3 regions of the Halomonas sp. B23F22_10 genome follow, and region 1 is predicted to be linked to each of the others. Evidence: predicted binding sites of a transcription regulator. Region 1 holds the regulator's gene; each other region holds the start of a gene.

Region 1 (6,588 bases):
GCGGCGGGCCTCGCGGGCGCGGATGCGGCCGGTTTCCTCGATGGCCGCCAGCAGGTCGTCGGACAGCGGGAAGCGGTCGCGGTCGGCCTCGCGCATGGCGATCAGCCGTTCGCCGAGCGCCTGGAGGGCATGCATCTCGCGCTTGAGCTGCGACTTGCTGGGCCGTTCGTCGGCCGGAGAGAAATCATCCTGGGTCATGCGGCGTCCTGATTCATGAGAGGGGCGTTAGGCATCGGCCCAGTATACCAGCCCGCCGCGTCGGGCTGGCCAAACGACCATGTTGTGTATCGGCCGCGTGGCCGGTCGAGTGAGGAGTCAAGACGATGACACAGGCTTTCGATGCCGTCGCCCAGCAGTCGCTGCTGGAAACCCGCGCCGAGGCGGCCCTGGCGCTGGCCCGCCGGCTCGGCGCCGATGCCTGCGAGGTGGGCGCCAGCGTCGACCAGGGCGTGGGTGTCAACGTGCGCGAGGGCGAGGTCGAGACCGTCGAGCTGTCCCGCGATCAGGGCATCGCGGTGACCGTCTATGTCGGCCAACGCAAGGGCAGTGCCTCGTCCACCGATGCCTCGGAGGCGTCGATCCGGGACGTGGTCGAGAAGGCCATGGCCATCGCCCGCTATACCGGCGAGGATCCGGCCTCGGGGCTCGCCCCGGCCGAGCTGATGGCCCGGGAACTGCCGGACCTCGACGTCCATCACCCCTGGGCGCTGTCCACCGAGGAGGCGGTCGAGCTGGCGCTGGCCTGCGAGAATGCCGGCCGCGGTCAGGCGGGCATCAAGAGCTCCGACGGCGCGGGGCTGTCCAGCGGCGAGGGCGTGCGCGTCTATGCCAACAGTCACGGCTTCCTGGGCAGTCAGCGCGGCAGCCGCCATTCGCTGTCCTGCATGCTGATCGCCGAGGACGAGCACGGCATGCAGCGCGACTACGACTACACCAGCGCCCGCGATCCTCGTGAGCTGCTGGCCCCCGAAGCGGTGGGCGAGAGCGCCGCCCGGCGCACCCTGCGCCGGCTCGGCGGCCAGCGCCCGGCCACCGGGCGGATGCCGGTGCTGTTCGATCCAAGCCTGGCGTCGGGGCTGGTCGGCAGCTTCCTCGGCGCCATCGCCGGCGGCGCCCTCTATCGCCAGTCCTCCTTCCTGTGCGACCGCCTCGGCGACGCGCTCTTCCCCGAGTGGTTCTCGCTGCAGGAGAAACCGCGACTGATGCGCGGCATGGCCAGCAGCGCCTTCGACGGCGATGGCGTGGCGACCCGCGACAACGTCTTCATCGACCAGGGGCGGCTGGCCAGCTACATGCTGTCCGCCTACAGCGCGCGGCGGCTGGGCATGGAGACCACCGGCAACGCCGGCGGCGCCCGCAACCTGCGCCTCACCGCGCCGCTCGAGTCCCAGGAGGCCCTGCTCGCGCGCATGGATCGCGGCGTGCTGGTCACCGAGCTGATGGGCCAGGGCGTCAACGGCGTCACCGGTGACTACTCCCGCGGCGCCGCGGGCTTCTGGGTCGAGAACGGCCGCATCCAGCATCCGGTGGAGGAATTCACCATCGCCGGCAACCTGGCGACGATGTTCCAGGGGCTGGTCGGCGTCGGCGACGACATCGACACCCGCGGCAGCGTCCACACCGGCAGCTGGCTGATCGACGAGATGACCGTGGCCGGCAGCTGAGCCGGCCCCGGTAACGACACTCCGGACATGAAATAAGCCCGCGAGATAATCGCGGGCTTTTTTGTGTTCGAGGCTCGGTCGTTGATCTATGGCGTATCGCGTCAGGTCTCTTCGTCGAAGCGGGCCTCGAAAAGGGCTTCCAGCGCGTCCAGCACCGCCTCGCTGTCGTCGCCGTCGGCCTCCAGGGTCAGCTCGGTGCCGCAGGGGGCGGCCAGCATCAGCAGCGCCATGATGTTGGCGGCATCGGCCTGCTGGTCGCCGTGGCAGACGAGGACCCGTGAGGCGAAGGGCTGGCAGCACTGCACCAGGCGGGTGGCGGCGCGGGCGTGCAGGCCGCGCTTGTTGGTCAGGGTGAGCTTGCGGCTGGGCACGTGACTAGCGGTCCTTGGCGTCGTTCGGGGCGGGGAGCGTGAGTTGCAGGCCGAGCTCGCGGTGACGCAGGCGAACGCCGGCGTGGGTCTCGGCGAGGCGCCGGGACAGCCGCTCGGCCAGGTAGGTGGAGCGATGCTGACCGCCGGTGCAGCCGATTGCCACGGTCAGGTAGCTGCGCTGGCTGGCCCGGTAGCGGGGCAGCCAGCGTTCGACCCAGGCCAGGATGTCGGCGGCCATCTCGTCGACCACCGGATAGCTCTCGAGGAAGGCGATCACGCTGTCGTCGCGGCCGGTCGCCTCGCGTAGCTGAGGGTCCCAGTAGGGGTTGGGCAGGCAGCGGACGTCGAACACGATATCGGCGTCGAGCGGCACGCCGCGCTTGAAGCCGAAGGACTCGAGGGTCAGTGTCAGCCCTTCGCGGCGATGGCCGGCCACCTGGTCGGTGATGCGGCCGCGCAGGTCGTGCACCGAGAGTCGCGAGGTGTCGATCAGCAGGTCGGCGAGGTCGCGGATCTCCGCCAGGGCGTCTTCCTCGCGGTCGATCGCCTCGGCCAGCGTCATCTCGGTGTCTCGGGTCAGGGGGTGGCGGCGCCGGGTGGCGGAATAGCGCTCCAGCAGAATGCGTGCGTCGGTGGTCAGATAGATCACCTGGCACTGGATGTCGCGGGAGCGGACGTCATCGAGCAGCGCCGGGAAGCGCTCCAGGGCGTGGGGCAGGTTGCGGGCGTCGATGCTGACCGCCACGGCGCTGCGCAGGGACTGACCGCTGCGCAGCTCGTCGACCAGCGGGCCAAGCAGCATAGCCGGCAGGTTGTCGATGGCGTAGAAGCCGAGGTCCTCGAGGGCCTGCAGGGCGATCGACTTGCCGGAGCCGGAGCGTCCGCTGATGATGACGAGCTGCATGACGGGTCGGGTCTCCTGGTCGAGGCGGCGGCGCTCAGCCGCGACCGCTGGCGGCCGGTGCCTGTCGTCGGATGGCGTCGAGGAGGCTGTCGTGAAGCTCGCGCTGGCTGCCGGCCCGGCGCAGGGCGCTGCGGGTCTCGGCGTCGTTCATCACGCTGGCCACCTGGCCGAGCAGGGCGAGATGGGCGTCGTCAGCTTCCTCGGGAACCAGCAGCACGAACACCAGGTCGACGGGTTCGCCGTCGATGGCATCGAAGTCGACCGGTTCGGCGAGCTTGAGAAAGCCGGCGATGGGCGCCTTGCAGTGCGGGTTGCGGGAATGGGGAATGGCGACCCCGTGCCCGATGCCGGTGCTGCCCAGCCGTTCGCGCCCGATCAGCCGGCTGAAGACTTCCTGGCTGTCGAGACTCGGAATGTTCTGGGCAATGAAGGTGCTGAAGAATTCCAGCACTCGTTTCTTGCTCCCCCCGGGCACGCCGAAGAGGGTGCGCTCGGGGGGAAGGATGGTTTCAAGAGACATGGCTCAGCGGACGCTTGCGGCGCCCTGGGCGCGGGCCTGGGTCTTTTCCTTGTGCTTGACGAGCTGGCGGTCCAGCTTGTCGGCAAGGGCGTCGATGGCGGCGTACATGTCGGCATCCATCGCTTCGGCGTGCAGATCGGCACCGGCGGCGTGCAGCGTGCAGGCGGCCTGCTGGCGTTCTTTTTCGACGGAGAGCGTGACCTGAACGGTGGTGATGTTGTCGTAGTGACGTTCCAGGCGGGAGAGCTTCTCCTGCACGTAGTCACGCAGGGGCTCGGTCAATTCCACGTGATGGCCGGTGAGGTTGACTTGCATGACACGCTCCTTGCTCCTTGGGTGGTGACTCGATTGTAACCCTTTTTGGTGCCTTGCAAACCCCCCGCGACAGACGCGTTTTCACGCTCTGGAAATCGCCTTCGGCGGGGTCTCAGCCGAGGCGTTTCCGCTGGCTGGAAGACGGGATGTGCATCGCTTCGCGATACTTGGCGACGGTGCGACGGGCGACCTCGATGCCCTCCTCGGCGAGCAGGGTGACCAGCTTGCTGTCGGACAGCGGCTTGCGTGGCGGCTCGCCCTCGATCAGCTTGCGGATGCGGGCGCGGATCGCGGTGCTGGAGTGGGCGTCCTCGCCGTCGCCGACCTGGCTGGAGAAGAAGTACTTGAGTTCGAAGACGCCGCGCGGCGTGTGGATGAACTTCTGGGTGGTGACCCGGGAGATGGTCGATTCGTGCATCTCCACGGCCTGGGCGATGTCGGCCAGGATCAGCGGCTTCATGGCTTCCTCGCCGCGCTCGAGGAACTCGATCTGGCGGGTCATCACCTCGTGGCCGACCCGCAGCAGGGTATCGTTGCGGCTGGCCAGGCTCTTGATCAGCCAGCGCGCCTCCTGCAGGTGGTCCTTGAGAAATTGGTTGTCGTCGCTCTTGTCCGCGCGCTTGATCAGCGCCGCGTAGTCGGGCTGGATGCGCAGCCGCGGCATCGCCTCCGGGTTGAGCTCGACGCGCCAGCCCTGTGGGGTGTGGCGGGCGATCAGGTCGGGAATCACGTAGTCGCTGTCGCCGCTGGCGAATTCGCTGCCCGGCCGTGGGTCGAGGCCGCGGATCAGGGCGATGACCTCGTCGAGGGTGTCGTCGTCCAGCCCCAGGCGCCGCTTGAGCAGCCGGCGATCGTTGCCGGCCAGGGCCTCCAGGAACTGGCGCACCAGGCGCCGGGCCTGGGGCAGCAGCGGGGTGTCATCGGGCAGGGTGGCGAGCTGCAGCAGCAGGCACTCGCGCAGATCGCGGGCGAACACCCCGGTGGGCTCGAACTGCTGCAGGCGCAGCAGCACCGCTTCGACCTCGCGGGTGGCGAGCCCCTCGAGGGCCTGGGCGCGCAGGCCATCGCGCAGCTCGTCCAGCGGCTGATCCAGATAGCCGTCCGGGGTCACGGCATCGATCAGGCTCTCGGCGATGCGCCTCTCGCGCTCATCGAGACCGCTCATCGCCAGCTGCCAGACGAGATGGCTCTGCAGGCTCTGGTCGGCGGCCTGACGTTCGAAGTCGGGGGCCTCACCGCTGCCGCCGGCGTCCTGGAAGGTGTCGGACCAGTCGCTGTCGACGCTCAGCTCTTCCGGGATCTCGTCCGACCAGTCGTCGTCCGGCGTCTCGCTGACGGCCTGTTCGCCGAAGTCGTCCTCGAGCTCGAGCATGGGATTGGCCTCGAGGGCCTGCTGGATCTCCTGGCGCAGATCGAGGGTCGAGAGCTGCAGCAGGCCGATGGCCTGCTGCAGCTGAGGGGTCATGGTCAGCTGGGTGCCGACACGCAGTTGAAGGGATGCCTTCATGGCCATGGGCGAGCGGTCCGATCCTGCGGTAAAGAGGTCTTCCACCCTAGTGCCCGGGCGTCCGCCATGCAAGCGTGTTCGCAGCAATTAGCGTGCCAACGGCAATCGCCATGCCCGTCTGTGCATGGCGTTAGTATATCAGTGACTTGCGAAGGCCAAGGGGTCAGAGACGGAAGTCCTGGCCCAGATAGACGTCGCGCACCCGCTGGTTGGCGAGGATCTCCTCGGCGTCACCGTCGGCGATGATCTGGCCGTCGCCGACGATGTAGGCGCCGTCGCAGATGTCCAGCGTCTCGCGCACGTTGTGGTCGGTGATCAGCACGCCGATCTCGCGCGCCTTGAGCTGGCGGATGATGCCCTTGATGTCGCCCACCGAGATGGGGTCGACGCCGGCGAAGGGCTCGTCGAGCAGGATGAAGTCGGGTTCGGTGGCCAGCGCCCGGGCGATCTCGACCCGCCGGCGTTCGCCGCCGGACAGGCTCATGCCCAGGTTGTCGCGGATGTGGGTGATGTGGAACTCCTCCAGCAGCGCCTCCAGGCGCGCCTTGCGGCCGCTGCGGTCGAGATCGCGGCGGGTCTCGAGGATCGCCATGATGTTGTCGGCCACCGACAGCTTGCGGAAGATCGAGGCCTCCTGAGGCAGGTAGCCGATCCCGGCCTGGGCGCGCTGGTGCATGGCGGCGCCGGAGAGGTCGCGGTCGTCGATGGCGACACGGCCGGCGTCGGCACGGACCAGGCCGACGATCATGTAGAAGGAGGTGGTCTTGCCGGCCCCGTTGGGGCCCAGCAGGCCGATGATGCGGCCCTGCTGGATCTCCAGGCTGATGTCGTGGACCACGCGGCGACGCTTGTAGCTCTTGGCCAGGTTCCGGGCGCTGAGGGTCTTCATGGGCCGTCCTGTTGTTCCGGCTCGAGGGTCATGCGCACGCGCTGGCTCTCGCCGACGCCCTGGGCATCGGAGCGCGCCTGCACCACCCGGCGATCGAGGAAGTATTCGAGGTAGCCGCCGTCGAAGGTGTCGCCGCCCTGGTGAAGTTCGGCCTGGTCGACCAGCTCGATGCGCCGCTCGGCCACGTGGTAGATCACGGTGCGGCCCCAGGCGCGGACCAGCGGCTGGTCCGGGGAAGGCTTCTGCTCCAGGTAGGCGCGCTGGCCGGTAGCGGTGGCGGTGGTCAGCTGGCCGGCGTCGTTGCGCTGGATCTCCACGCGGTCGCCGGTCAATTGCATGCTGCCCTGCTGGATGCGCACGTCGCCCTGGTAGACGGCGGTGCCGGCGCGATCGTCGAGATCCAGCCGGTCGGCCTCGA
Region 2 (6,588 bases), on a different contig from region 1:
TCGCCGGCGACGGCCTGCACCTGGTGCGCGGCGGGCGCTTCTGGCACGCCACCGGCGAGTCCGACAAGGGCCAGGCGGTGAGCTGGCTGAGCGAGCGCTTCACGGCCCTGCGCGGCGTGCGTCCGTTGACTCTGGCGCTGGGCGATGGGCCCAACGACATCGCCATGCTCGAGGCGGTGGATCAGGCGGTGGTGATCCGCGGCTGCCACGGCCTGGAGGTGTCGCCGCCACAGCCCGAGCTCTACCGCAGCCGGGAAAGCGGCCCGAGCGGCTGGGCCGAGGGAGTGAACTACTGGTGGGGGCGAGGCGGGCGCCGGCAAGCGCCGGCGCTGACGGCATCCGGCAGCCGCGATAACAACGACGTGGGGAGTGTCAGCGCATGAGCGATTTCCATCAGAACGGCATCATCACCGATTTTCACAACCTCACCCGCCGGCCGGTCGAGGAACTCGAGGCCGACCTGGTGCGCTTCTCGGCGCAGCGGCCGATGAGCCTGATCCTGCCGTCGCTCTATTCCGAGCTGGAGGGGCCGGCGCTCTCGCACATCGTCGACGAGCTGGCCCGGGTGCCCTATCTCTCCGAGATCGTGATCGGCCTCGACCGCGCCGATCACGCCCAGTTCGGCAGGGCCCGCGAGTTCTTCTCGCGGCTGCCCCAGCGTCATCGCATCCTGTGGAACGACGGCCCGGGCCTGCGCGCGCTGGACGCCGAGCTGGAAGCGCAGGGCCTCGCGCCCCAGCAGCCGGGCAAGGGGCGCAACGTCTGGTACTGCGCCGGCTACGTGCAGGCCTCCGGGCGCAGCGAGGCGGTGGCGCTGCACGACTGCGACATCCTCACCTACGATCGCGGCATGCTGGCGCGGCTGTTCTATCCGGTCGCGCACCCCTACTTCAACTACGAATTCTGCAAGGGCTACTACCCGCGCATCGCCGACGGCCGGCTCAACGGCCGGGTCTCGCGGCTGATGGTCACGCCGTTGCTGCGCGCGCTCAAGCAGATGTTCGGGCCGCTGCCGTACCTCGAGTACCTCGACTGCTATCGCTATGCGCTTTCCGGCGAGTTCGCCATGCGCACCGAGGTGCTCGACGGCATTCGCATCCCCGCCGACTGGGGGCTCGAGATCGGCGTGCTCTCCGAGGTGCATCGCAACTACTCCACCCGCCGGCTGTGCCAGGTGGATCTGGCCGACAGCTACGACCACAAGCACCAGCCGGTCTCCGAGGAGGACGCCTCCGGCGGACTCAACCGCATGAGCCTGGACATCGCCAAGGCGCTCTACCGCAAGCTGGCGACCCAGGGCGTGACCTTCAGCGCCGAGGGCTTCCGCACCCTCAAGGCCACCTACTACCGCATGGCGCTGGACCTGATCGAGGCCTACGACCACGACGCGCGGATGAACGGCCTGAGCCTCGACCGACACAGCGAGGAGCGGGCGGTGGAGCTGTTCGCCACCAACCTGCTCGAGGCCGGCGGCGTGTTCCTCGACAACCCCGGCGAGCGGCCCTTCATCCCCAGCTGGAACCGGGTGCGGGCGGCCATTCCCGACCTGCTGCCGCGCATGGCCGAGGTGGTGGAGGCCGACAACGCCGTCTGACCCCGCCGCCTGCCGCCACCAGCACCGCCCCCAGGCATTGGCCATGTGGGCGGTGCTTTTTACGCCGTTTTCCCGCTGACGGCGGATTTACCCGCTGCTGTTGACCAGCCACAGGGCGCCGTAGGGCGGCAGGGCATCCTCTGCTCGCCATGTCTCGCCGCCGATCCGGTCGCGCCACTCGCCTTCGTTGAGCGGCTCGAGCGCCAGCGGCTGGGGGCGATCGGTGACGTTGTGGATCGCCAGCAGACGGCGCCCGTCGGGCAGCGGGCCGCGCTCGACCACCAGCAGCGTGGCCGGCGTCTCGATCACCCGCTGGGACACGTCCGGATGGAAGCAGGGCTCGTCGCGGCGCACCTCGAGCAGCCGCTTCAGGGCCGTGAAGGCCTGGTGGGTCGAGGTGTGCGGGCTGTCGAGCAGCCGCTCCAGGGCGCCGCGATCCCAGTGGTGGCGGTTGATCGAGCGCAGCCGGCCGCTGCGCTCCATGCCCTCGATGTCGTTGAGGGTGCCGGTCAGCGCGTGCAGATAGAGCGCGGGGATGCCGCGCAGGCCGAGCATCAGCTGCTGGCTGCACAGGAAGCGCGGCATCTGCCAGGGGTCGGCGCCGCGGCGCGTGCCCTTCATGGCGTCGAACCAGGTGATGTTGATCTCGTAGGGCGAGTCCTCGCCGTCGTCCTTGGTGCGCATGCTGACGAAGCCGCCGAAGCGGTGCATCAGCTCGAGCAGCGCCTCGACCTCGTGGTGGGGCAGCCAGCCCTCCAGCGGGCGCACGCCGATGCCGTCGTGGCTGGCGGTGAAATTGAGGAAGCTGCAGCCCGGTGGCAGCTCGGGCAGGCTGCGCAGCCAGGCCGCCAGGGTGCCGGCCTCGCCGCTGGTAAAGGTGTGCAGCAGCAGCGGCGGCAGCGGGAACTGATAGACCAGGTGGGCCTCGTCCGGCGGCGTGCCGTCCTGTTCCAGCCGTTCGAGGCCCTGACGTTCAAGACCCTGACGTTCAAGACCAAAGTAGCTGATGTTCTCGCGGTGGGGCACGTTGGTCTCGGTGAGGATCAGCGTGCCCGGTGCCACGTGATCGACGATGGCGCGCAAGAGCCGCACCACTTCGTGGGTCTCCGGCAGGTGGATGCAGGAGGTGCCGACCTGCTTCCACAGGTAGGCGATGGCATCCAGGCGGATTACCCGCGCGCCCTGGCAGAGGTAGAACAGCAGGATGCCGACGAACTCCAGCAGCACGTCGGGATTGGCGAAGTTCAGATCGATCTGATCCTCGGAGAAGGTCGCCCACAGGTGGCGGGGGCCGCGGCGCGTCGGCACCTTGACCAGCAGCGGCGAGCTGCGCGGCCGCACCACCGCCGAGAGATCCGTGTCGGGATCCATCTCGATGAAGTAGTCACGCCCGGGCAGGTTGCCGCCGAGATAGTCGGCGAACCACAGCGACTCGCGGGACACGTGGTTGAGCACCAGGTCGACCCCGAGGTCGAGGCGGCTGGACAGGCGCCTCACCTGGGGCCAGTCGCCCAGCTGCGGGTCGACCTCGCGGTAGTGGATGACCGAGAAACCGTCGTCGCTGCTCCAGGGAAAGAAGGGCAGCAGGTGCACGCCGCTGAAGGTCTCCCCGAGGCGCCCGATGACGAAGTCGTCGAGCACGTCGAGGGGGGCCTGCTCGCCGTCGATCAGGCTGTCGCCGTAGGCGATCAGCCACTGGTCGCGTTCGCTCCACAGCGGCCGGGCGGGCGGCGCCTCCCCATCCGGGGGCGTCATGGGGGCCTGATGCGCCAGGAGGGTGAGCAGCCGGCGCAGCACCTCGTCGGCGCGAGGGCCATAGAGCATCGTCAGATGGCGGTGGGCCCGTTCGCGGAAGGTGCCGGCGGCCAGCGGCGTCGAGAGGGAAGGTTCCGGCATGGGCGATCGCCTCTTGTGGGGGTTTTCCTGAACATGCAGATGCCGTGCCACCTGTGAACATAGCGGACTAGGTGCGACTCGGCGACAAGCCGTCGAGCGGGGCCGGCCTACCGGAGACACATGAATACCTCCTCGTGGCTCCCGACGCCTTGCCTGGCGTGGGAGCTTCTCTCCGGCGTGTCGCGGGCACCCTCCGTGAAGGCCAATGTACCGCTTGAGTCTATAGCGGCTACAGGCTCTAGGCTGATGCCCTGTTTCGATGACGGGCCCCAGGAGGTCAGGATGGCGCAAGACGCCGTGCAGGAAGCCGAGAAGGATGCGTGCCGGCAACATCGGTGGCGCGTGGAGGGCATGGACTGTCCGGGCTGCGCCGGCAAGATCCGCGGCGCCCTGGAGCGTCTGGAGGGCGTGGAAGACGTGCGTGTCTCGGTCATGCAGGGCTCGCTGGCCCTCTATCTGGATGCCGGTCGTACGGCGCCCGAGGCCGTGGAATCGCTGGTCGAACGGCTGGGCTATGGCGTGCGTCGTCAGACGGCGGCTGCGGGGGGCGTTGCCGAGGCTTCGGCGGAGGCGGGCTGCTGTGCCGGGAACGACCCCGATCAGCACCAGGCGCGCGATCATGGCGATGGGGCCTCGCCGGCGGCCGGCGCCCCGGCTCCCCGGCGCTGGTATGCCACCGTCAAGGGGCGCCAGGCGCTGGCCACCGGGGCGGCGCTCGGTGTGGCCACGCTGCTGCGCCTCACCGTCGGCGCGGAGCTGGCCCACTGGGCCTTCCTCGCGGCCTGCCTGATCGGGCTGGCGCCGGTCGCCCGCCGCGCGGTGACGGCGGCACGGCTCGGCATGCCGTTCACCATCGAGATGCTGATGACCCTGGCCGCCGGCGGCGCGCTGATCATCGGCGCCGCCGAGGAGGCGGCCATGGTGGTGCTGCTGTTCGCGATCGGCGAGATCCTCGAGGGCGTGGCGGCCGACCGGGCCCGCTCGGGCATCCGCGCGCTGGCCGACCTGGTGCCCGGGGAGGCGCGGCTCGAGACCGCCGCCGGCGAGACCCGCACGGTGGACGCGTCCCGGCTGGCGGTCGGCCAGGTGGTGGTGGTGCGCCCCGGTGACCGGATTCCCGCCGACGGCACCATCCTCGCGGGCCGCTCGTCGATCGACGAGTCGCCGGTGACCGGTGAGTCGGTGCCGCGGGCCAGGGGCGAGGGCGACGAGGTGTTCGCCGGCTCGATCAATCACGATGCCGTGTTGCGGCTGCGCGTGTCCCGGCCGCAGGAGGACAACACCATCGCGCGCATCATCCGGCTGGTGGAGGAGGCCCAGGAGGCGCGGGCGCCCACCGAGCGCTTCATCGACCGTTTCAGCCGCGTCTACATGCCGGTGGTGGTCGGCCTGGCCGTGCTGGTGGCCGTGGTGCCGCCGCTGGCGCTGGGCGGCGCCTGGGGCGAGTGGACCTATCGCGCCCTGGCGCTGCTGCTGATCGGCTGCCCCTGCGCGCTGGTGATCTCGGTGCCGGCCTCGATCGCCTCGTCGCTTTCCAGCGGCGCCCGCCACGGGCTGCTGCTCAAGGGCGGCGCGGTGATGGAAGCCGCGGCCCGCACCGAGGCGGTGGCCTTCGACAAGACCGGCACCCTGACAGAGGGCCGGCCGCGGGTGACCGACGTGGTGCCGGCGGGCGATGACGTCGCCGTGCAAGACGTGCTTGCCCTGGCGGCGAGCCTCGAGCGCGACGCCAGCCATCCGCTGGCGTTGGCGGTGCTCGAGCACGCGGAATCACTCGGCGTCGCGCCCGGGATCGTCACCGAGGCGCGGGCGGTGCCCGGCCAGGGCGTCGAGGGGGCGATCGAGGGCCGACGGGCCTTCGTCGGCGCGCCGCGCCACGCGGCGGCACGCGGCACCTTGTCCGAGGCCCTGGGCGCACGCCTCGAGGCCCTCGAGGCCGAGGGTAAGACGGTGATCGTGGCGCTCGAGGACGGCGTGGCGGTGGGGGCGATCGCCCTGCGTGACGAGCCGCGGCGTGATGCCATGGCCGGCGTGGAGGCGCTGTCGGCGCTGGGCGTGCGCTCGGTGATGCTGACCGGCGACAACGATCGCACCGCCGCGGCCATCGCCGGGCGCCTCGGCATCGAGCGTCGCGCCGAGCTGCTGCCGGAGGGCAAGGTGGAGGCGATCCGCGAGCTGGCCCGCCATGAGCGGACGATGATGATCGGTGACGGCATCAACGACGCCCCGGCGCTGGCCAGCGCCCAGGTGGGCGTGGCGATGGGCTCCGGGACCGACGTGGCGCTGGAGACCGCCGACGGCGCGCTGCTGCGCAACCGGGTGGGCGACGCGGCGGCGCTGATCCGCCTGGCGCGGGCGACCATGGCCAACATCCGTCAGAATATCGCCATCGCCCTGGGGCTGAAGGGGCTGTTTCTGGTCACCACCGTGCTCGGCATCACCGGGCTGTGGCTGGCCATCCTGGCCGATACGGGCGCCACCGTGCTGGTAACGCTCAATGCCCTGCGGCTGCTGCGCTTCGCGCCGGGCAGTAACTGAGCAGTATTGAGGAGCGGCTGATCCGGGGACAGGCCTGCGAGGGGCGCCATGAATCCTTCCCTGGAGGCTACCTACGCCCTGCTGCGCTCTCGCGTCCTGCTTCGCTTGCAGGGCCGGTGCTGGCCATCCTTGGCCAGCCCGTTCGGAGCAGTGCTCCTCACCCCTGGCGTAGAACCCCCTCTTCGACCTGTCCCCGGCGCCCCTATGGTGCAATGCAAGAGGCTTATACCTCCTTGTACAGCTCTGCGCCCTGGTCGCGGAACTTCTCGGCCTGTTCGGCCATGCCGCGCTCCACCGCCGCTCGATCGCCGTCGAGACCGTTTTCCGAAGCGTAGTCTCGGACCTCCTGGCTGATCTTCATCGAGCAGAACTTGGGCCCGCACATGGAGCAGAAGTGGGCCACCTTGGCCGAGTCCTTGGGCAGGGTCTCGTCGTGGTACTCGCGGGCGGTGTCCGGGTCGAGGCCGAGGTTGAACTGGTCCTCCCAGCGGAACTCGAAGCGCGCCTTGGAGAGCGCATTGTCGCGGCGCTGGGCGGCCGGGTGCCCCTTCGCGAGATCG
Region 3 (6,588 bases), on a different contig from region 1:
GCGCAGCGTCATCCAGTTCCTCAAGGGCCGCCCGCTGGAGACCCTGCTGGCCACCTTCGGCGTCAGCCTGATCCTCCAGCAGCTGGTGCGCACCCTGATCTCGCCGCTCAACCGCACGGTGGTCTCGCCGGAGTGGATGAGCGGCTCGCTGATGATCAACGAGGGCCTGTCGCTGACCCTCAACCGCCTGTTCGTGCTGGGCTTCGCGCTGCTGGTGTTCGCCGGCCTGATGCTGGTGATGCGCCGCACCCGGCTGGGCCTGGAGGTGCGTGCCGTGACCCAGAGCCGTGCCATGGCACGCTCGATGGGCATCCGCGCGACCCGGGTCGACATCCTGACCTTCGCGCTGGGCTCCGGCGTGGCCGGCCTCGCCGGCGTGGCGCTGTCGCAGCTGACCAACGTGGGCCCCAACCTCGGCCAGAACTACATCATCGATTCGTTCATGGTGGTGGTGTTCGGCGGCGTGGGGAACCTGTGGGGCACCCTGGTGGCCGGGCTGTCGCTGGGCGTCATCAACCAGGTGCTCGAGCCCTGGGCCGGCGCGGTGCTGGCCAAGATCCTGGTGCTCGTGTTCATCATCCTGTTCATTCAGAAACGCCCCCGCGGACTCTTTCCGCAGAAGGGCCGTGCGGCGGAGGGCTGATCCATGCTGGCTTCGAGATCCTGGCTGTCGCGGCCGCTGCGCGAGCGCTCGACGCAGATATTCCTCGGCGTGCTGCTGGCCGCCCTGGCGGTCGTCACGCTGCTCAACTTGATCGTGCCGGCGGGACATCCGCTGCACGTCTCGACCTATACCGTGACCCTGCTCGGCAAGTACCTGAGCTTCGCGCTGCTGGCGGTGGCGCTGGACCTGGTGTGGGGCTATCTCGGCATCCTGAGCCTCGGCCACGGCGCCTTCTTCGCCCTGGGCGGCTACGCCATGGGCATGTACCTGATGCGCCAGATCGGCGACCGGGGCGTCTATGGCGATCCGGTACTGCCGGACTTCATGGTGTTCCTCGACTGGGACAGCCTGCCCTGGTACTGGCAGGGCTTCGACATGGCGTGGTTCGCCTTGCTGATGGTGCTGCTGGCGCCGGGGCTGCTGGCGCTGGTGTTCGGCTTCCTGGCGTTTCGCTCGCGGGTCACCGGGGTCTATCTGTCGATCATCACCCAGGCGCTGACCTTCGCCCTGATGCTGGCCTTCTTCCGCAACGAGATGGGCTTCGGCGGCAACAACGGCCTGACCGACTTCAAGGAGCTGCTGGGCTTCGACCTGCGCAGCGACGCCACGCGGCTGGGGCTGTTCCTGGCCTCGGGGCTGGCGCTGGCACTGGGCTACGTGCTGTGCCGGGCCATCGTCGCCAGCAAGCTGGGGCGGGTCAGCATGGCCTGCCGCGACGCCGAGGCGCGCACGCGCTTCCTCGGCTATCGCGTCGAGCGCGTGCAGCTGTTCGTGTTCGTGGTCTCGGCGATGCTCGCCGGCGTGGCCGGCGCGCTCTACGTGCCCCAGGTCGGCATCATCAACCCCGGCGAGTTCTCGCCCATCTTCTCCATCGAGGTAGTGCTGTGGGTCGCCCTGGGCGGCCGTGGCACCCTCTACGGCGCGGTGATCGGGGCGCTGGTGGTCAACTATGCCAAGACGGTGTTCACCGGGGTGATGCCGGAGGCCTGGCTGTTCGCCCTCGGCGGGCTGTTCGTGGTGGTCACGGTGCTGCTGCCGAAGGGCGTGGCCGGCCTGCTGGCGTCGCTGCGTCGCCGTCGCGATGACGACGCCTCCGAGACACCCGCGCAAGGAGCGAGCTCATGAACCTGCTCAAGGAGATGGCCAGCCGCGATCGCGTCTTCGACTTCATGGCGCCGGCGCGCTCGCCGGTGGACGTGCGCCACGGTCCCATCCTGTATCTGGAGGACGTCAGCGTCAGCTTCGACGGCTTCCGCGCCATCAATGACCTGAACCTGACCATCGACGACGGCGAGCTGCGCTGCATCATCGGCCCCAACGGCGCCGGCAAGACCACCATGATGGACATCATCACCGGCAAGACCCGGCCCGATCACGGCTCGGTGTGGTTCGGCAGCCGCCACGACCTGCTGACCATGAAAGAGCCGCAGATCGCGAGCCTCGGCATCGGCCGCAAGTTCCAGAAGCCGACCGTCTTCGAGGCGCTGACGGTGTTCGAGAACCTCGAGCTCGCCATGGCCGCCGACAAGCGCATCTGGCCGACATTGACCGCCCGACTCTCCGGCGAGGCGCAGGACCGCATCGACGAGGTGCTGGTCACCATCGGCCTGACCGCGCACCGCGATCGGCCGGCCGGGATCCTCTCCCACGGCCAGAAGCAGTGGCTGGAGATCGGCATGCTGCTGATGCAGCGGCCGCGGCTGCTGCTGGTCGACGAGCCGGTGGCGGGGATGACCGAACAGGAAATGGAGCGCACCGCCGAGCTGCTCACCGGCCTGGCCGGCAAGCAGTCGGTGGTGGTGGTCGAGCACGACATGGGCTTCGTGCGCTCGATCGCGCGCACCGTGACGGTGCTGCACCAGGGCAGCGTGCTGGCCGAGGGCAGCATGGATCAGGTGTCGAGCGACCCGAGGGTGGTCGAGGTCTATCTCGGCACCGAGTCGGACAACACGGAGGACGCCCGATGCTGAGCATTCGCGCACTCGATCAGTACTACGGCGAGAGCCACACCCTGTGGGGCGTCGACCTCGAGATCCCGGCCGGGCAGTGCACCTGCGTGATGGGCCGCAACGGGGTGGGGAAGACCACCCTGATGAAGGCGGTGATGGGCGAGGTCGCGGTGGCCTCGGGCAGCCTGCGCTACGCCGATGACGTGGAGCTGACGAAGAAACGCGTCGAGGATCGCTCGCGGCTCGGCATCGGCTACGTGCCCCAGGGCCGCCATATCTTCCCGCTGCTGACCGTGGAGGAGAACCTGCGCACTGGCCTGGCGGCCCGCGGCGACCGCGCCAGGCGCATTCCCGAGCGCATCTACGAGCTGTTCCCGGTGCTGGCCGAGATGCGCCACCGGCGCGGCGGCGACCTCTCCGGCGGCCAGCAGCAGCAGCTGGCCATCGGCCGGGCCCTGGTGCTGGAGCCGAAGCTCTTGATCCTCGACGAGCCGGGGGAGGGCATCCAGCCCAATATCGTCGCCCAGATCGGCGAGGTGATCCGCCGGCTGATCAAAGAGGACGGCCTGACCGTGTTGCTGGTGGAGCAGAAGCTGCCCTTCGCCCGCAAGTACGCCGACCGCTTCGCGATCATGGATCGCGGCCGGCCCGTGGCCGAAGGGGGAATCGACGAGCTCGACGACGAGCTGATCAAGACCCACCTGACCGTCTGACGCCGAGCGTCGGACTCGGCGCACCCGCACCACGCCCGTCGCGAGGTCCCCTCCCGACGGGCGTGGTGCATCATGCTGGTGCGAAAGAGAAAAAATGCGATCGATATCAGTGCGCCACGAGGACCTGGGTGTACCTTCCTGGTGCAGTGCGGCCTTGGGATACGCCATTGTGTACAACATAAAATGTTGTTTATTAATGGTTATTTTTTGATTTCACCAACTTGGTACGTGACTTGCTCAAGTCAGGGCAATGGACAACAGCCACCCGACCGACAGGACCCGTCGATGACCGCCATTCCGCGTGCCCTCCCGCCGCCCGCCGAGTCGGGCCACCGCTTCGACGGCGAGCGTCGCTGGGCGGCGTCGCTGTCGCTGGCCTTCGATGCCCGCGACGATGGCCATACCCGCTTGCTCAAGGCTCGCCACCAGGGCCCGCTGCGCGTGCAGCGTCCCTTCTATCCGGAGGCCCCCGACGAGGCGGGCCGCCCCGGCGCCTGCCACGTCTATCTGCTGCATCCGCCCGGCGGCCTGGTCAGCGGCGACGAGCTCGCCATCGAGGCGCGGCTCGCGCCCGGGGCCCGGGCGCTGCTCACCACGCCGGCGGCCAACAAGCTCTATCGTGCCGACAGCCAGGGCGTGCGCTGGCATCAGCACACCCGGCTCGACGTGGCCGAGCACGCGCTGCTGGAGTGGCTGCCCCAGGAGACCATCGCCTTCGACGGCTCGAAGGGCAGCCAGATGACCGACATCGAGCTGGCCGCCGGGGCGCGCTGCCTGGGCTGGGAGGTGCTGGCGCTGGGGCGGCCGGCAAGCGAGCTGCCCTATGTCTCCGGCGCCATCGAGCAGCGCTTTCGTCTGACCCGCGAAGGGCGCCCGCTGTGGTGCGAACGCCAGCTGCTGGACCCGGTCCATCGTCGCTTCCGCGGCGCCTGGGGACAGGGTGGCGCCGGCGTTCAGGCGACGCTGTGGGCGGTGGGGCTCGACGACGAGGCCGGTGCGATCGCCGCGCTGCGCGAGGCGCTGCCGGCGAGCCGGGAATGGGCGGTGACGGTGCGCCAGGGCGTGCTGCTGCTGCGCTACCTGGGCGATGAACGCAACGTCGCCTGGTCGCTGTGCCAGCGGGCCTGGGAAGTGCTGCGCCCGCGGCTGGCGGGGCGGCCGGCCTGCGTGCCGCGCATCTGGCTGACCTGACGGACTGACACCAGCCGGGGCGTGCCCGCCATGCGCCGGCATCGAACGATCACGATATGGCGAGGGAGTGACCGCGATGGAACTGACCCCGAGAGACAAGGACAAGCTGCTGCTGTTCACCGCCGGCCTGCTGGCCGAGCGGCGCCGCGACCGCGGCCTGAAGCTGAACTATCCGGAGGCCGTGGCGCTGATCAGCTGCGAGATCATGGAAGGCGCCCGCGATGGCAGGAGCGTCGCCGAGCTGATGGGCGCGGGCCGCGAGATCCTCGGACGCGACGACGTCATGGAGGGCGTGGCCGAGATGGTCGACGAAGTGCAGGTGGAGGCGACGTTCCCCGACGGGACCAAGCTGGTCACCATCCATCACCCCATCGTCTAAAACTGGCGGCACTCGATCAGGCCGTGTTGGCTTCGCGACGAAAAATGCTCATTTACTCGAGTGCACTCGGGCACGAGCCCGGTCCGTTTTTTCGCCGCCGCCTTGCCTGATCGTCGTCCGCGCAGTCTTTCGTCAATGGGATAACCGCCAATAACGAAGAGGGAGCATCGATGATTCCCGGTGAATATCGGCTTCAGGACGGCGAGATCGCGCTCTGCGAGGGACGTGAACGCATCACCCTCGAGGTGGCCAACACCGGCGACCGCCCGGTGCAGATCGGTTCCCACTATCACTTCGCCGAGGCCAACCCGGCACTGGTCTTCGATCGGGACCTGGCACGCGGCCGGCGCCTCGACGTGGCCGCGGGCACGGCGATCCGCTTCGAGCCTGGCCAGTCGCGGGAGGTGACGCTGATCCCGTTCGTCGGCCATCGGCGCATCTACGGCTTCCGTGGCGACGTCATGGGGGCGCTTTCTATCGCTCCCGAAGCCGAGCGTCATGCTTCTACCGCTCCCGAAGCCGAGCGTCATGCCTCTGCCGCGCCCGAGGCTGAGCGTCCTTCGTCATCCCGCGATGCCGATCAAGGAGAGTCGTCATGACGGATAACACGCCCAACGCCACCCCCAGCAGGATCAGTCGCCGGGCCTATGCCGACATGTACGGCCCCACGGTGGGTGACCGCGTGCGCCTGGGCGACACCGAGCTGTGGATCGAGATCGAGCGCGACGCGACCCATTACGGCGACGAGGTGAAGTTCGGCGGCGGCAAGGTGATCCGCGACGGCATGGGCCAGAGCCAGCGCGTCGATGACGCGGTCATGGACACCGTCATCACCAATGCCCTGATCCTCGACTGGTGGGGCATCGTCAAGGCCGACGTGGGCCTCCAGGGCGGGCGCATCGCGGCCATCGGCAAGGCCGGCAACCCGGACACCCAGCCCGACGTGGAGATCGTCGTCGGCCCCGGCACCGAGGTGATCGCGGGCGAGGGCAAGATCCTCACCGCCGGCCACATCGACGCCCACATCCACTTCATCTGCCCGCAGCAGGTGGAGGAGGCGCTGGCCAGCGGCGTGACCACCATGCTCGGCGGCGGCACCGGCCCCGCCACCGGCTCGAACGCCACCACCTGCACCCCGGGCGCCTGGCACCTGGGCAAGATGCTGCAGGCGATCGACACCCTGCCGATGAACATCGGCCTGCTCGGCAAGGGCAACGCCAGCCTGCCCGAGGCGCTGGAGGCCCAGCTCGAGGCCGGCGCCATGGGCCTCAAGCTGCACGAGGACTGGGGCACCACGCCGGCCTCCATCGATACCTGCCTGTCGGTGGCCGAGCGCTATGACGTGCAGATCGCCATCCACACCGACACCCTCAACGAGTCGGGCTTCGTCGAGGACACCCTGGGGGCGTTCAAGGAACGCGCCATCCACACCTATCACACCGAGGGCGCCGGGGGCGGCCACGCGCCGGACATCCTGACCGCCTGCGCCAAGCCCTACGTGCTGCCGTCGTCGACCAACCCGACCCGGCCTTATACCGTTAACACCATCGACGAGCATCTCGACATGCTGATGGTGTGTCACCACCTCGACCCGAACATCCCCGAGGACGTGGCCTTCGCCGACTCGCGCATTCGCCGCGAGACCATCGCCGCCGAGGACATTCTCCACGACCTGGGCGTGATCTCGATGAT

Evidence for each region. The regulator sigma-54, encoded in region 1, starts transcription at its own class of promoters, with help from an activator protein. The targets are predictions, from matches to a motif close to TGGCACNNNNNTTGCTNT.
Region 2: the regulator sigma-54 is predicted to act here: its motif matches at 3,523-3,540, upstream of ACGTNF_RS00680 (sugar phosphorylase).
Region 3: the regulator sigma-54 is predicted to act here: its motif matches at 3,549-3,566, upstream of ACGTNF_RS02380 (urease accessory protein UreD).

Annotation. Positions count from the first base shown of each region.
Region 1 covers NZ_JBIEKF010000002.1:422,186-428,773, reverse strand. Annotated here, with positions in the region: gene yjgA (ribosome biogenesis factor YjgA) at 1-198, opposite strand, end outside; gene pmbA (metalloprotease PmbA) at 324-1,664, shown strand; gene ACGTNF_RS06100 (HPr family phosphocarrier protein) at 1,766-2,035, opposite strand; gene rapZ (RNase adapter RapZ) at 2,040-2,939, opposite strand; gene ACGTNF_RS06090 (PTS sugar transporter subunit IIA) at 2,974-3,459, opposite strand; gene hpf (ribosome hibernation-promoting factor, HPF/YfiA family) at 3,463-3,774, opposite strand; gene ACGTNF_RS06080 (RNA polymerase factor sigma-54) at 3,887-5,287, opposite strand; gene lptB (LPS export ABC transporter ATP-binding protein) at 5,445-6,170, opposite strand; gene lptA (lipopolysaccharide transport periplasmic protein LptA) at 6,167-6,588, opposite strand, start outside.
Region 2 covers NZ_JBIEKF010000001.1:154,486-161,073, forward strand. Annotated here, with positions in the region: gene ACGTNF_RS00670 (HAD-IIB family hydrolase) at 1-383, shown strand, start outside; gene ACGTNF_RS00675 (glycosyltransferase family protein) at 380-1,594, shown strand; gene ACGTNF_RS00680 (sugar phosphorylase) at 1,682-3,490, opposite strand; gene ACGTNF_RS00685 (heavy metal translocating P-type ATPase) at 3,773-6,028, shown strand; gene thiC (phosphomethylpyrimidine synthase ThiC) at 6,252-6,588, opposite strand, start outside.
Region 3 covers NZ_JBIEKF010000001.1:534,070-540,657, forward strand. Annotated here, with positions in the region: gene urtB (urea ABC transporter permease subunit UrtB) at 1-643, shown strand, start outside; gene urtC (urea ABC transporter permease subunit UrtC) at 647-1,789, shown strand; gene urtD (urea ABC transporter ATP-binding protein UrtD) at 1,786-2,634, shown strand; gene urtE (urea ABC transporter ATP-binding subunit UrtE) at 2,628-3,326, shown strand; gene ACGTNF_RS02380 (urease accessory protein UreD) at 3,612-4,517, shown strand; gene ureA (urease subunit gamma) at 4,594-4,896, shown strand; partial or broken gene ACGTNF_RS02390 (urease subunit beta) at 5,067-5,369, shown strand; gene ureC (urease subunit alpha) at 5,492-6,588, shown strand, end outside.